Regions from separate parts of the Serratia sp. Ae19-1 genome, predicted to be linked through region 2. Evidence: predicted binding sites of a transcription regulator. Region 2 holds the regulator's gene; the other holds the start of a gene.
The links. The regulator CRP, encoded in region 2, controls carbon source genes, mostly activating them, when cyclic AMP is high. The targets are predictions, from matches to a motif close to ATGTGANNNNNNTCACAT.

Region 1 (7,471 bases), on a different contig from region 2:
GGCAACACATCGCCGACGATATCAAACAGAACTACGACCGCTACGACGGCTTCGTGATCCTGCACGGCACCGACACCATGGCGTTCACCGCCTCGGCGCTCTCCTTTATGCTGGAGAACCTGGCCAAACCGGTGATCGTCACCGGTTCGCAAATTCCCCTAGCGGAACTGCGTTCCGATGGCCAAACCAATCTGCTGAACGCACTGTATCTGGCGGCCAACCATCCGGTGAATGAAGTCAGCCTGTTCTTCAACAACAAGCTGTTCCGCGGCAACCGCACCACCAAAGCGCACGCCGACGGCTTCGACGCCTTCGCTTCCCCCAATCTGCCGCCGCTGCTGGAAGCCGGCATCCATATTCGCCGCCAGCACGGCATCGACAGTCCGGCGTGTGACGGCGCGTTGCAAGTGCACGACATCACGCCGCAGCCGATCGGCGTGGTCACCATCTATCCGGGCATTTCCGGCGCGGTGGTGCGCAACTTCCTGCTGCAGCCGGTCAAAGCGCTGATCCTGCGCTCCTACGGCGTCGGCAACGCGCCGCAGAAAGCCGAGCTGATCGACGAGTTGCGCGCGGCGTCCGAACGCGGCATCGTGGTGGTCAACCTGACGCAGTGCATCTCCGGGCGCGTCAATATGGAAGGCTACGCCACCGGCAACGCGTTGGCGCACGCCGGAGTGATCAGCGGTTTCGACATGACGGTGGAGGCCGCACTGACCAAACTGCACTATCTGTTGAGTCAGCCGCTGACGCCGGAACAAATCCGCACGCTGATGCAGCAAGACCTGCGCGGTGAACTGAGCATCAACGGTTAATCCACTGACCTAGGGAGTGGCGATGAAAACGGCCTTGTTGTTGATCGATCTGCAAAACGATTTCTGCCCCGGCGGCGCGCTGGCGGTCACGGAGGGCGACGCCGTCATTCCGGTCGCCAACCGGGCGATCGCCGCCTGTTTGGCGCGCGGCGAGCCGGTGGTGGCCAGCCAGGACTGGCACCCGACCAATCACCGCAGCTTTGCGGTGAACTCCCATACGCAGGTCGGTACCCTCGGCGAGCTGGAAGGCCTGCCGCAGGTGTGGTGGCCGGTGCACTGCGTGCAAGGGAGCCACGGCGCCGATTTTCATCCCCAGTTGCAGCGGCAACACATCGATGCCGTTTTTCGCAAAGGACAGGATACGGATATCGACAGCTACAGCGCGTTCTTCGATAACGGCCACCGGGCGCAGACCGAACTGCACGATTGGCTGCAATCGCAGGGTGTCCGACAGTTGGCGATCATGGGCCTGGCGACCGATTACTGCGTGAAGTTCAGCGTGCTGGATGCGCTGGCTGCCGGCTATCCAACGCAAGTGATCGTCGACGGCTGCCGCGGCGTTAATCTGCAGCCGGGCGACAGCGAAAAGGCGCTGCAGGACATGGCGCACGCCGGCGCACAACTGGTTACCCTGTCACAGTTCCTCGCCAGCTAAATCCTCTCGGGTGCCATCGGCGCCCTTTTTGCGCGGCGGCGAAAATATCGACGCCGCTCACAATACCGCCCTTCTTCTCCGCCAGCCGCTTGTGACCGACAGACGCTTTTGCTGTTATGACTGCGACGCTTTTGACGTCAATCGGTTATACGCATCCGGGGCCCGCTGAGCCCGGCTTTATTGTGACCGCCGCTGGCGGTACGGTCGGCCTTGCCGACCCAAGGAGACAAACATGAAATTAACCCGAAAACTGCTGCCTTTGCTGGCAGCGGTGCAGTTGGCTATGGCCGGCGTCGGCTCGGCGCAGGCAGGCTATCTATCCGTCGGCTACTTCAACGGCGGTGGCGACGTCACCGCCGGCCCCGGCGGTGATATCGACAAACTGGACGTGACGCAAATCACCCACCTCAACTATTCGTTTGGCCTGATCTACAACGGTGAGAAGGATGAAACCAATGCGGCGTTGAAAGATCCCGCGCGCCGGCACCAGATCTACCTGTCGCCTAAAGTAACGGCCGATCTGCAACGGCTGCCGGTGTTGCGTAAACAGAACCCCGAGTTGAAAGTCCTGTTGTCGGTCGGCGGCTGGGGGGCTCGCGGCTTCTCCGGCGCAGCCGCCACCGCAGAAAACCGGGCGATATTCATCCGCTCCGCGCTACAGGTGATTGCACAGCATCAGTTGGATGGCATCGACCTGGACTGGGAATACCCGGTGAACGGCGCCTGGGGGCTGGTGGAAAGCCAGCCGGCAGACCGCGACAACTTCACCCTGCTGCTGAAAGAGCTTCACCAGGCACTGGGTAAAGGTAAACTACTGACCATCGCCGTCGGTGCCAACGTCAACAGCCCGCAGGAATGGGTCGATGTGAAAAGCATTGCCCCTTACCTCAACTACATCAATCTGATGACCTATGACATGGCTTACGGCACGCAGTACTTCAATGCCAACCTGTACGATTCAAAGCGCTGGCCAACCGTGGCCGCCGCCGACCGCTACAGCGCCGATTCCGTGGTAAAACATTATCTTGCCGCCGGATTAAAACCGGCGCAGATGAACCTCGGCATCGGTTTTTATGGCCGGGTGCCGAAACGAGCGACCGAAGCGGGCATCGACTGGGACAAGCCGGACGCCGCCAAACATCCGGTGACACAGCCTTATTTCAGTGCGCGAGAAACCGCTCTGTTCAACGCGCTGGGGCTGGATCTCAGCAAAGACACTTACTTTAAATACCACGACATCGTCAGCAAACTGCTCAACGATCCGCAGCGCCGTTTCCGCGAGCACTGGGATGACGACGCCAAAGTGCCTTATCTGACGCTGCAATCCGCCGCAGGCAAACCGCTGTTCGCTATCTCCTACGAGAACCCGCGTTCGGTGGCCATCAAAGCCGAATACATCAAAAGCCAGGGATTGGGCGGTGCGATGTTCTGGGAATACGGCGCGGACGACAACAACCGGCTGGCGCAACAGCTGGCGGAATCGCTTGGGGTTAAGGGAGAGAAACGGTAAATCGACGGGGCGATGGCGACATCGCCCCGCTTTAGGGACAGCTTACTGCGGTTTGAGTTTGACCAGCGGCTCGGCAACGAACTGCTGCTTCAGCTCTTGCTTGCTCTTCATCACGATCTGCCCGTCGGTGCCGATGCTCATGTGTTGCGGATCGACGTTGTTCATCGACTGCCACAGCATCACCGCCTGCAGGCTGTTTTCCTTCTGCTCAGGCGTGAGCGCCACGCCGTCCGGCCACTTGCCCAGCTCAACCGCCTGCACCAGGCGCTGGTATATCTCGGGCGTCATCGCCGCAATCATATCTTTCACGTCCATCAGAGCCCTTCCCACTTACGGATGAATAATTAGCTGAATCGATTTTGTTGGTTAAATTACCACTTAACCGGCCGTTTGGTCGCCATTCTCACCGTCGGTGAAGCTCAGCGAAGCGGAGTTGACGCAGTAACGCTCGCCGGTCGGCTGCGGGCCGTCGGGGAAAACGTGCCCCAGGTGCGCGTCGCAGTGGCCGCAGCGGATTTCAACACGATGCATATTATGAGAGTTATCATCGAGATAACGGATCGCATCGGCGGAAACCGGCTCATAAAAGCTCGGCCAGCCGCAGCCGGAATCGTATTTGGTTTCGGAATAGAACAGCGGCTGGTTACAACACAGACAATGGTACACGCCCTCACGCTTATTGTGCAGCAATTTGCCGCTGAACGGCGCTTCGGTGCCGCGCTGTTGCGTCACATAACGTTGGATTTCATTCAGTTCCGTGACCGGATGACCGGGGGTTGTCTCTTTAGCCATTTGTGCTTATCTCTGAATGTGGATAATGTCAACGAAAACAATGATTAATAATAACAAAAAATTAACACCACTGCAGGGTTTTTTGGCCTAAACTGTAGCCCATAAAGGCCACGTCACGATGATATGTGATAACGATCACACATCTTGCGCATGCTGACTTTATACTTGGCGGCTTGTCCCCATATACGGATAAGGCCGAGCGCAAATGGACTGTGCAATAAGCGTGCAAAACCACCCTTCCGGTTTGACTTGCCGCAAGAATTGACACGATTCCGCTTGACGCTGGGTAAGGTTTTTGTAATTTTACAACCAACCTTTTATTCACTAACAAATAGCTGGTGGAATATATGACTATCAAAGTAGGTATCAACGGTTTTGGCCGTATCGGTCGCATTGTTTTCCGTGCTGCTCAAGAGCGTTCTGACATCGAGATCGTTGCAATCAACGACCTGTTGGACGCAGAGTACATGGCTTACATGCTGAAGTATGACTCTACTCACGGCCGTTTCAACGGTACGGTAGAAGTTAAAGACGGCCACCTGGTTGTTAACGGCAAAACCATCCGTGTTACCGCAGAGAAAGACCCGGCTAACCTGAAGTGGAACGAAGTGGGCGTTGACGTGGTTGCTGAAGCGACCGGTATCTTCCTGACCGACGAAACCGCACGTAAACACATCACCGCTGGCGCTAAGAAAGTCGTTCTGACTGGCCCATCCAAAGATGCGACCCCAATGTTCGTGCGCGGCGCTAACTTTGACAAATATGCCGGCCAGGACATCGTGTCCAACGCCTCTTGCACCACCAACTGCCTGGCGCCACTGGCTAAAGTCATCAACGACAACTTCGGTATCGTTGAAGGCCTGATGACCACCGTTCACGCGACCACCGCTACTCAGAAAACCGTTGATGGCCCGTCCCACAAAGACTGGCGCGGCGGCCGCGGCGCATCCCAGAACATCATCCCTTCTTCTACCGGCGCAGCGAAAGCGGTTGGCGTGGTTCTGCCAGAGCTGAAAGGCAAACTGACCGGTATGGCGTTCCGCGTACCAACTCCTAACGTATCCGTTGTTGACCTGACCGTGCGTCTGGAAAAAGCGGCTACCTACGAAGAAATCAAGAAAGCCATCAAAGACGCCGCTGAAGGCTCGATGAAAGGCGTTCTGGGCTATGTTGAAGACGACGTGGTTTCCACCGACTTCAACGGCGAAGTGCTGACTTCCGTATTCGATGCCAAAGCCGGTATCGCACTGAACGACAACTTCGTGAAACTGGTTTCCTGGTACGACAACGAAACCGGTTATTCCAACAAGGTTCTGGATCTGATCGCTCACATCTCCAAGTAATGGCATGATGTTAAGCTGATAATAAGGGCGACATTTTTGTCGCCCTTTTTTATTTGTCTCTCCGGCAAACAATAAGGTAATGAAATGAACGAGAAAATTTTCACCCTGCCCGTTTCCGAACAGATTTCTCCTTACATCAGCCAACGTCAACTCGACGAGCTGGGTGTGGTTGTGGTGTCGCATCCGAAAGTGCGCGCAGCCGTCGCGCTGCAGGGCGCCCATTTGCTGGCCTGGCAGCCCAGCGGCGAGCAGCCGGTGATTTGGCTCAGCAGCAATACCCCTTTCGCTAAAGGCAAGGCCATCCGCGGCGGCGTGCCGATCTGCTGGCCGTGGTTCGGCCCAGCCGGACAACCTTCGCACGGTTTTGCCCGCAACCAGCCCTGGAGCCTGACGGCGCACGATGAAGATGACAACGGCGTCATCCTGACCTTTACGCTGAAAGACAACGAACAGACCCACAAACTGTGGCCGCACGCCTTCACGCTGATCGCCCGCTTCAAGCTGGGTGCAGAGTGCGAGATCGAACTGGAATCGCACGGCGATTATCAAGCCACTGCGGCGCTGCACAGCTACTTCCAGGTCGGCGACATCGATCGAGTCAGCGTAGCGGGCCTGGGCGAGCCGTATATCGATAAGGTGGCGGGCGGCGCCGAAGCGCGTCAGACCGGCGAAGTGACCTTCGTCGGCCAAACCGACCGCGTCTATACCCGCCCCGAGGCCTTCAGCCTGATCCGCGATCCGGCGCTCGCTCGCACCATCGAGGTTCACCACCACCATATGAGCGACGTTATCGCCTGGAACCCCGGCGTAGAGCTCTCTTGCAGCATGGGGGACATGCCGAACGACGGTTACAAGACCATGGTTTGCGTAGAGACCGGGCGCGTGAGCAAACCGCTGATCGCCGCCGGCGAACAACCTGCTCGATTGGGCGTCACCTTCCGCAGCCGCAAGAAGGCCTAATACACCGAGCGCGGCGGCGCACTACAGATGTGCAAAAGGGGCGCCAGCGCCCCTTTTTGATGCACGCGATGCACGATAATCGTGCGATGCATGATTAGAAGGTGTAGCTCACACCCGTCATCAACAAACCGGTGTAGGATTTATCCACCATCGGGCTGTCTTTCACTTCATCCGACAACTTCACATAGCGGCCGACGAAGAAGGCGTTCCAGCTCTTGTTGATCTGGTAATTGGCGCTCAGCTCGAGGTACGGCGCCCAGCTATCGCCCGGGGTGTAGCTATCAAGGCCGCTGCGGCGGGATTCATTGGCACTGACGCCGTAGTAATATTTGTTCTGGTTCTTGCTGTTCCACATCACGCCTACGCCCGGTACCAGCGTCAGCGCGTCCAGATCAAACTTGTACAGATAGGCCAAATCGCCCACCAGCCCGTTGCTGTTGTTCAGCGTGTCGCCGGTAAAGGTGGTGCGGAGGGTACCCCACTCGGCGTTGTGCGAATAGGCCAGGCCAGCCATCAGCGTGCCGCGGCGCTTGTCGAGACGCTTCATGCGATCGTCGTCGCTGTCGCCCGGACGGTAGCCCCATGGCGTGTAGTAGCCCATGATGCTCAGCTGGTTTTCCTGATCTTTCCACAGGTAGTAACCGGCGGTCAGCGTACGGAAGTAGAAGTCGTCACCTTCATAGTCGATGACGGGCACCGGATAAACGCGGTCCTGATAACCACGATACGCGTCCGGGCTAACCAGCGCGGCAGCGCCGAGTGACCAGGTTCCCGCCTGAGCACTTTGCGCACAAACCATTGCGGAAGCGATAATTGCTAGCGTTTTGAGTTTTGAAATCTTCACTGGTTCTTTTTCCATAAATTACAGGGTTAATAGCCGCAACAGTTTATGTGAAAATTTAGTTACGCGCCTAATCTTTACAATAGAAAACGACCAAGATCGAATAACTTATAGCGGAATTATGAATTAATCATGGCGGAACGATGACGATTCAAGCCGCAGGCCGCGCCAGACAAGGCATTTGGCTCCCAGAGTAATAACTGAGTCATTGATATGACTTAAAAAAAGCTTTTTCTACGGCAGGAAATTTTCCGGCAAGCAAACTAAGCTTAAATCAGAAGGTGAATTTATCCTGAGCCCAGTGGCATACAGCGCAACTCGCGATAATAAGCGCACCAAGTTGGCATACGGGTTGCTGTACTTAGGCGTATTCTCATCTTTCGGGAGCCAGAACACTATCACACGCTCTCTTTAACCTGTGCTAATAACAAAAGGACGGGCATCATGAACATATTTGACCACTATCGCCAGCGCTATGAAGCTGCCAAGGACGAAGAGTTCACACTGCAGGAATTTCTTACCATTTGCCGGCAAGATCGCAGTGCCTATGCCAAC
Region 2 (7,471 bases):
GCTGGTGTTCTTCTTCGATGAAGCGCACCTGTTGTTCAACGACGCGCCGGCGGCGCTGCTGACCAAGATCGAACAGGTGGTGCGCCTGATCCGCTCCAAAGGCGTCGGCATTTACTTCGTCACCCAGAACCCGCTGGACATTCCGGACAGCGTATTGGGCCAATTGGGCAACCGCGTACAGCATGCTTTGCGCGCCTTTACCCCGCGCGATCAGAAAGCGGTGAAGACGGCGGCGCAAACCCTGCGCGCCAACCCGGCCTTCGATGCCGAAACGGCGATCACCGAGCTGGGCGTGGGGGAAGCGCTGGTGTCGTTCCTCGACGAGAAGGGCCGCCCGAACGTGGTGGAGCGGGCGATGGTGATCGCGCCGGAATCCAAGATGGGCATGCTTGGCGCGGAAGGGCTGAACAGCGCAATCAACAAGTCGCCGCTGTATGGCCGCTATGAGGATATGATCGATCGCGAGTCCGCCTACGAGAAGCTGTCGTCGGGTGGATTTGCCACCGTCGGCACCCCGCAGCAGGGGCAGCAACCGCAGGCGCAACAGCAACAACAGCAGGCGGGCGGCGGCCTGATGGACGGCCTGAACGAGCTGCTGTTCGGTTCCACCGGCCCGCGCGGCGGCAAGCGCGACGGCATCGTCCAGACCGCCGCCAAGAGCATGGCGCGCGATCTCGGCCGCCAGATCCTGCGCGGCGTGCTGGGGTCGATCACCGGCGGCCGTAAAAAGTAAGCGGAAATTATCGTCGGCAGCGGCGGGTTAAATCAGTAAACTGTGGCGGCATTTTTCTCTGCCGGACCTAACATGCTGCTGCTGATCGATAACTACGACTCCTTTACCTATAACCTTTACCAGTACTTCTGCGAATTGGGCGCCGAGGTGCTGGTGAAGCGCAACGATGAGCTGCAGCTGGCCGATATCGAGCGGCTGGCGCCGCAGCATCTGGTGATTTCCCCTGGCCCCTGTACCCCGAACGAAGCGGGTATCTCGCTGGCCGCCATTCGACATTTCGCCGACAAACTGCCGATCCTCGGCGTGTGCCTGGGGCATCAGGCGCTGGGGCAGGCGTTCGGCGCCGAGGTGGTGCGCGCCCGTGCGGTGATGCACGGCAAAACCTCGGCCATTCGTCACCTGGGCGTCGGCGTGTTTCGCGGCCTGAGCGATCCATTGACCGTGACCCGTTACCACTCGCTGGTGCTGAAAGCCGAGACGCTGCCGGACTGTTTTGAAGTGACCGCCTGGAGCGAGCGCGACGGCGTGCGCGACGAGATCATGGGCATCCGCCACCGCGCTTTGGCGTTGGAAGGCGTGCAGTTCCATCCGGAAAGCGTGCTCAGCGAGCAGGGCCATCAGCTGCTGGATAACTTCCTCAACCGTTAATCCCGATGCGTTTTTTTCGCTCGTCGGGCGTTTTGCGTTTGCGCTTGATTGGTTTTTTATGCATATTTCGTGATTATGTTTTCAATCTGACATCGAAATAGCGCTGAAAAACCTTCGGGGTGGAGCCGAAAATGACTGACAAATTCGCAGTGAGCCGCAGCACCTTTGACCAGGTTATCCTGCCTGTTTATGCACCTGCCCAGTTCGTGCCGGTGCGCGGCAAAGGCAGCCGGGTCTGGGATCAGCAGGGAAAAGAGTACATCGATTTTTCCGGCGGCATCGCGGTAACGGCGCTGGGACATTGTCACCCGGCGCTGGTCGACGCGCTCAAACGTCAGGGGGAAACCCTGTGGCATACCAGCAACGTCTTCACCAATGAACCGGCGCTGCGTCTGGCGAGTAAACTGATCGACGCCACCTTCGCCGATCGGGTGTTCTTCGCCAACTCCGGCGCGGAGGCCAACGAGGCGGCGTTCAAGCTGGCGCGCCATTACGCCATCACCCGCCACAGCCCATACAAAACCAAAATCATCGCCTTCTATAACGCGTTTCACGGCCGCACGCTGTTCACCGTTTCGGTGGGCGGGCAGGCTAAATACTCCGACGGGTTCGGGCCGAAGCCGGCCGACATTGTGCACGTGCCGTTTAACGATCTGGCGGCGGTGAAAGCGGTGATGGACGACCATACCTGCGCGGTGGTGATGGAGCCGATTCAGGGTGAGGGCGGCATTACGCCGGTCGACGCCGGCTTCCTCAAAGGCGTGCGCGAGCTGTGCGACCAACATCAGGCGCTGCTGGTGTTCGACGAAGTGCAGAGCGGCATGGGGCGCAGCGGCAAGCTGTTCGCCTATATGCATTATGGCGTGACGCCGGACATTCTCACCACCGCCAAGGCGCTGGGCGGCGGTTTCCCGGTCAGCGCCATGCTGACCACCGAAGAGATCGCGTCGGTGATGCAGGTGGGCACTCACGGCACTACCTACGGCGGCAACCCGCTGGCCTGCGCGGTGGCGGAGGCGGCGCTGGATGTGATCAATACGCCGGAGGTGTTGAGCGGCATTGAGCAGCGCCATGCGCTGTATGTGCAGGCTTTGCAGAATATCGGCGATAAATACGGTATTTTCACCGCCATTCGCGGTATGGGGTTGCTGATTGGCGCTGAGCTGACGCCGCATTATCACGGCAGAGCGCGTGACTTCCTCACCGCCGCCGCTGCGCGTGGGCTGATGATCCTCAACGCCGGGCCGAACGTGATTCGTTTTGCGCCGTCGCTGGTGGTGGAGCTGCAGGATATCGAAGCCGGCATGGCGCTGTTCGAGCTGGCGGTGCAGGACGTGATCAACGCCTGAAGCCCGTGCGGCGATTAACGGGGCGCGGCATGCCGCGCCCTTATTGATCGCGCAGTTTGCGTTTGAGCCAGATGCCGTGGTGCGGGCGCTGGCGCCAGGCCAGCGACGAAATGGTATGCATCACGCTCAGGTGCGACAGGATGCGCCGCAGATGGCGCTCCATCTCGGTGACGGGCATGTCCGGATGCAGGTCCGGCGGCTGCATGATGCCGCTGTTGTCGCTGCTCGGGCCATCGTATTCCAGCCGCTGCTGGCAGCTTTGCAGCGCGATTTCACAGGTTTGCAGATACTCTTCCGCCAGCTTCGGCGTCAGCATGTAGTGCTCGCGCGCCAGAATGGTCATGGCGTTCAGGTGCTCGACGATGAACTGGCTGTGAGTGACCCACAGCCGCATGTCAGCCAGATAGTTCGAGGCGAATCCCGGTTCCTGCATCGCCTGATTGAGCGCGGTGAACAGCGCATTGTGCGCCTGGTTGACCTGCATGCGGGCGTAGGCCAGCGAGGCGGCGTCCGGCTCGGGTTGCTTCAGCATCAGCCGCAGCGCGGCCTGATCGTTCTCCAGCGCCTGATGGGCATTTTTGCGCAGCAGCCCGCTTTGCCACTGCGGCCACAGCCAAATGGTGCCGCCGAACGCCAGCACGCAGCCGATCAGCGTATCGATCAGGCGCGGCACCAGAAAATGCGAGCCGTTCAGCGCCAGCAGCTGCAGGGTGTAAACCGCCGTGACCGTAAAGCCGATCACCGACAGCCCGTAGTTCTTGCGCGAAACCAGGTAGGCCAGCAGGGTGATCACCAGCATGATGCTCAGCGTTTCCCCTTCCGGTAACTGCAGCTGCAGCAGACCCGCCGCCAGCAACAGGCCGGCGATCGTGCCCAGCGCACGGTGCTGAATGCGCACCCGGGTGGCGTTATAGCCGTTTTGACTCACCAGCATGATGGTGAGCAGGATCCAGTAAGGCTTCGGCAGGTTGAATACCGCCCCCAGGCTGCTGCCGACCGCCAGCGTTACCCCCAGCCGCGCGGCATTGCGCAGGGCGGTGGATTTGAACGACAGGTAGCTGGCCAACGCCGGCCAAAACGGCAGGCGGTGCTGGCTGGGCATCAAATCGCGGCGGTACAGCGGGTGCTGGGTGCGCAGCAGGCGGGCGATGCGGCTGAAATGGTAGTAGCAAAACTGGCCGACCGGGTTGTCGGGATGCTGCGCCGCCATTTTTTCCAGCGCTGCCAGCTCGTGCGTCATGGAAAAGCGCTTCGAATGTTGATGGTAGAGAATATCGTGCGCCACCACGCGCAGCCGGCCGGCGATCACCTGGGCGTTGCGGCGAATGATTGCTTCGGCCTGGCTCTGCTCCATCAGCTTCTGCACTTCTTCCGGCAGATGCAGGCTGACGGTGATGTGCTCCTGCAGGTCCATCGCCACCTGAAAGGCGCGCTGCAGGCGCTTTTGATCGAGGTTGTTGGCGTGCGGCAGGAAATTAAGCTGTTGGTACAGTAGGCTGATCAGATCCATCACCTTTTGCTGGCGCACCAGCAGCGGCGGCAGCGCGGTTTGCGGGTCGGTGTGTTGGGTCAGCAGCGAATACTTGGCTTCGAAGTAGTCCGCCAGTTCCAGATAAAGCTGGCTCAACGTCTCGCGCATTGGCTGCTCTTTCCACAGTTTGAACCAGAACCAGGTGAATAAGCCGTACCAGGCGGTGCCGATGACGTACAACAACGGCGCCTGCCAGATTGGTACCGTGCCGGCCATGCTGAGAGCGAAGATGGCGGCCACCAGCGCCGCCGGCAACAGCCGGGCGTGCAGCGGGCTGATTTCGCCAGTGACGCCGAGCAACAGCGCCAGACCCAGCATCAGTGCCGGCAGCGGCAGATGCCACAGCAGGGCCTGTTGCAGCAGCAGGCTGCTGAGGGCGAACAGCGCACCGCCGACGATCAGCCGTTTAAAGAAGCGCTTATGCGGCGTGTCGAGACCGGCGATATTGCAGCAGGCGGGCACCAGAGAGAACATCAGGCCGAGCTGCAGTTGGCCGATCAGCAGGCCGAACAGCACCGGCAAGCACAACACCAGCGTTTGTCGCAGTGCGTAATTGACTTCCGGGTGGTAGATCAGACGACGCCACATGGCAGCGAGCAGATAAAAAACGGCGCAGATTGCGCCGTTTTTTCAGGGATTAACGGGTGCCGTAGACGACAATGGTTTTGCCGTGGGCGGAAATCAGATTTTGGTCTTCCAGCATTTTCAGAATACGGCCAACGGTTTCGCGCGAGCAGCCGACGATCTGGCCGATTTCCTGACGGGTGATTTTGATCTGCATGCCGTCCGGGTGAGTCATGGCGTCGGGTTGCTTCGCCAGATTCAGCAAGGTTTGCGCGATGCGGCCGGTAACGTCCAGGAAGGCGAGGTTGCCCACTTTTTCGGAAGTGACCTGCAGGCGGCTCGCCATTTGGGCGGACAGACGCATCAGGATGTCCGGGTTCACCTGGATCAGCTGGCGGAATTTCTTGTAGGAAATTTCGGCCACTTCACAGGCGGTTTTCGCGCGAACCCAGGCGCTGCGCTCCTGGCCCTCTTCGAACAATCCGAGCTCGCCGATGAAATCCCCCTGGTTGAGGTAGGACAAGATCATCTCTTTACCTTCTTCATCCTTGATCAGCACCGCGACGGAGCCTTTCACGATGTAGTAAAGCGTTTCGGCCTTTTCACCTTGGTGAATCAGCGTACTCTTCGATGGATATTTGTGGATATGGCAATGAGACAGGAACCATTCGAGAGTAGGGTCTGTTTGCGGTTTGCCGAGAACCATTCGCTGTTATCCTCTGTTGTTATCGCTGCCTTGTGTCACAGGGGTCAGAGTTCCCTGTAAAACCCGCCTGTAGCCGCTGTTATGAGCGAGGGCTACCGGCAAGTTTTGAGGCGTGTCATAAAAATACGCTGTCGCTCTAGCATATTAACTTGCCGTAAGCGCTGCAAGCTACATTCTGTTAACATACCGGTAAAGGAGCCTTTCTCTGGGCGTTTCCCTGAAATGCAGTGTCCCGGAAAGATTTATTGCGGCTCTGTTTGTAGCACAGAGTAAGGCGGGTGTCTCGTGTTGTCTCGCTTCAGCATGATTAGCATCAGGTTACGTTGCCTGTTTCTATGCGAAAGCGTACTCTGATTTTAAGAAATCAACCGGAGTGACCAGAATGCAGGCAAGAGTTAAATGGGTGGAAGGGTTAACGTTTTTGGGTGAATCGGCCTCCGGCCATCAGGTACTGATGGACGGCAACGCCGGCGATAAAGCGCCCAGCCCGATGGAGATGGTGCTGATGTCGGTAGGCGGCTGCAGCGCGATCGACGTGGTGTCCATCCTGCAAAAAGGGCGCAATGACGTGCGCGATTGCGAGGTGAAGCTGACCTCCGAGCGCCGCGAAGAAGCCCCGCGGCTGTTCACCCATATCAACCTGCACTTCATCGTCACCGGTCAGGATCTGACCGACAAGATCGTAGAGCGTGCGGTGAACCTGTCGGCGGAGAAATACTGCTCGGTGGCGCTGATGCTCAACAAAGCCGCTACGGTGACCCACAGCTTCGAGATCCGCCAGCCGGCGTAATCGAGACGGAGCGCGGCCAGCCGCCGCGCTCAACGCGCTTATTCGATCTTCTTGCCTTCCAGCAGCCGCTGCACCAGCGGCGCCATGATCAGCTCCATCGCCAACCCCATCTTGCCGCCCGGCACCACCAGCGTATTGATGTGCGAAATAAACGATCCTTGCAGCATCGCCAGCAAATAGGGGAAGTCTATCTGATCCAGCCCGCGGAAGTGGATCACCACGAAGCTTTCATCCAGTGACGGAATGGCCTTGGCGGCGAACGGGTTGGAGGTGTCCACCGTCGGCACGCGCTGGAAGTTGATGTGGGTGCGCGAGAACTGCGGCGTGATGTAGTTGATGTAGTCTTCCATCGAACGCACCACCGAATCCATTACCGCTTCGCGGGAGTGGCCGCGCTCGCCGGTATCGCGGATCAGCTTCTGGATCCATTCCAGGTTGACGATCGGCACCACGCCGACCAGCAGATCGACATGTTTGGCCACGTCATGGTGCTCGGTGACCACGCCGCCGTGCAGCCCCTCGTAGAACAGCACGTCGGTCGGCGCCGGCAGCGGCTCCCACGGGGTGAAGGTGCCCGGCACCTGATTGTATGGCACCGCTTCGTCGTAGGTGTGCAGGTACTTGCGCGAACGGCCGGTGCCGTTCTTGCCGTAGTCGATAAAGCTTTGCTGCAGCAGGCCGAAGTCGTTGGCCTCGGGGCCGAAATAGCTGATGTGTCTGCCCAGATCGCGCGCCTTGCGGATCGCCGCGTCCATCTCCGGCCGGGTATAGCGGTGGAAACTGTCGCCCTCCAGCTCGGCGGCGCGAATGTTGAGCTGCTGGAAGATTTTGCGGAACGCCACGCTGGTGGTGGTGGTGCCGGCGCCGCTGGAACCGGTCACCGCGATAACGGGATGTTTGGCAGACATGGTGGTTGTCACTCCGTGTTGAATGCGCCGGCGTCAGGGGATTATTGTGGCTCTTGTTGACGCTCTCTATGTCAGGAAAAAATGGTGCGCGCTGGTTTGCAATGCCCCATTGTTACCTGATTTTTTCCGTCAGTCATAGAACCGAGCGCCACTAAATTTCTTCCTGCCCGGCGCGGAACTGGCCGCGCGGCATGATGTTGACGCTCTCGTGCAGTTCCGACCACACCAGCACCACGTCGCCG

Region 1: a site for CRP is predicted at 3,896-3,913, ahead of msrB (peptide-methionine (R)-S-oxide reductase MsrB). Genes of this name have one in related genera too.

Annotation. Positions count from the first base shown of each region.
Region 1 is NZ_JBCHWD010000004.1:18,262-25,732, reverse strand. Features, by position in the region: gene ansA (asparaginase) at 1-815, shown strand, start outside; gene pncA (bifunctional nicotinamidase/pyrazinamidase) at 838-1,470, shown strand; gene chiD (chitinase ChiD) at 1,703-2,980, shown strand; gene AAIE04_RS12855 (YeaC family protein) at 3,023-3,295, opposite strand; gene msrB (peptide-methionine (R)-S-oxide reductase MsrB) at 3,359-3,772, opposite strand; gene gapA (glyceraldehyde-3-phosphate dehydrogenase) at 4,120-5,115, shown strand; gene AAIE04_RS12840 (D-hexose-6-phosphate mutarotase) at 5,200-6,075, shown strand; gene AAIE04_RS12835 (MipA/OmpV family protein) at 6,170-6,934, opposite strand; gene yeaG (protein kinase YeaG) at 7,361-7,471, shown strand, end outside.
Region 2 is NZ_JBCHWD010000002.1:948,688-956,158, forward strand. Features, by position in the region: gene AAIE04_RS09745 (helicase HerA-like domain-containing protein) at 1-733, shown strand, start outside; gene AAIE04_RS09750 (aminodeoxychorismate synthase component II) at 806-1,381, shown strand; gene argD (bifunctional acetylornithine/succinyldiaminopimelate transaminase) at 1,513-2,730, shown strand; gene AAIE04_RS09760 (YccS/YhfK family putative transporter) at 2,771-4,849, opposite strand; gene crp (cAMP-activated global transcriptional regulator CRP) at 4,899-5,531, opposite strand; gene AAIE04_RS09770 (OsmC family protein) at 5,914-6,321, shown strand; gene AAIE04_RS09775 (phosphoribulokinase) at 6,360-7,229, opposite strand; gene AAIE04_RS09780 (YheU family protein) at 7,381-7,471, opposite strand, start outside.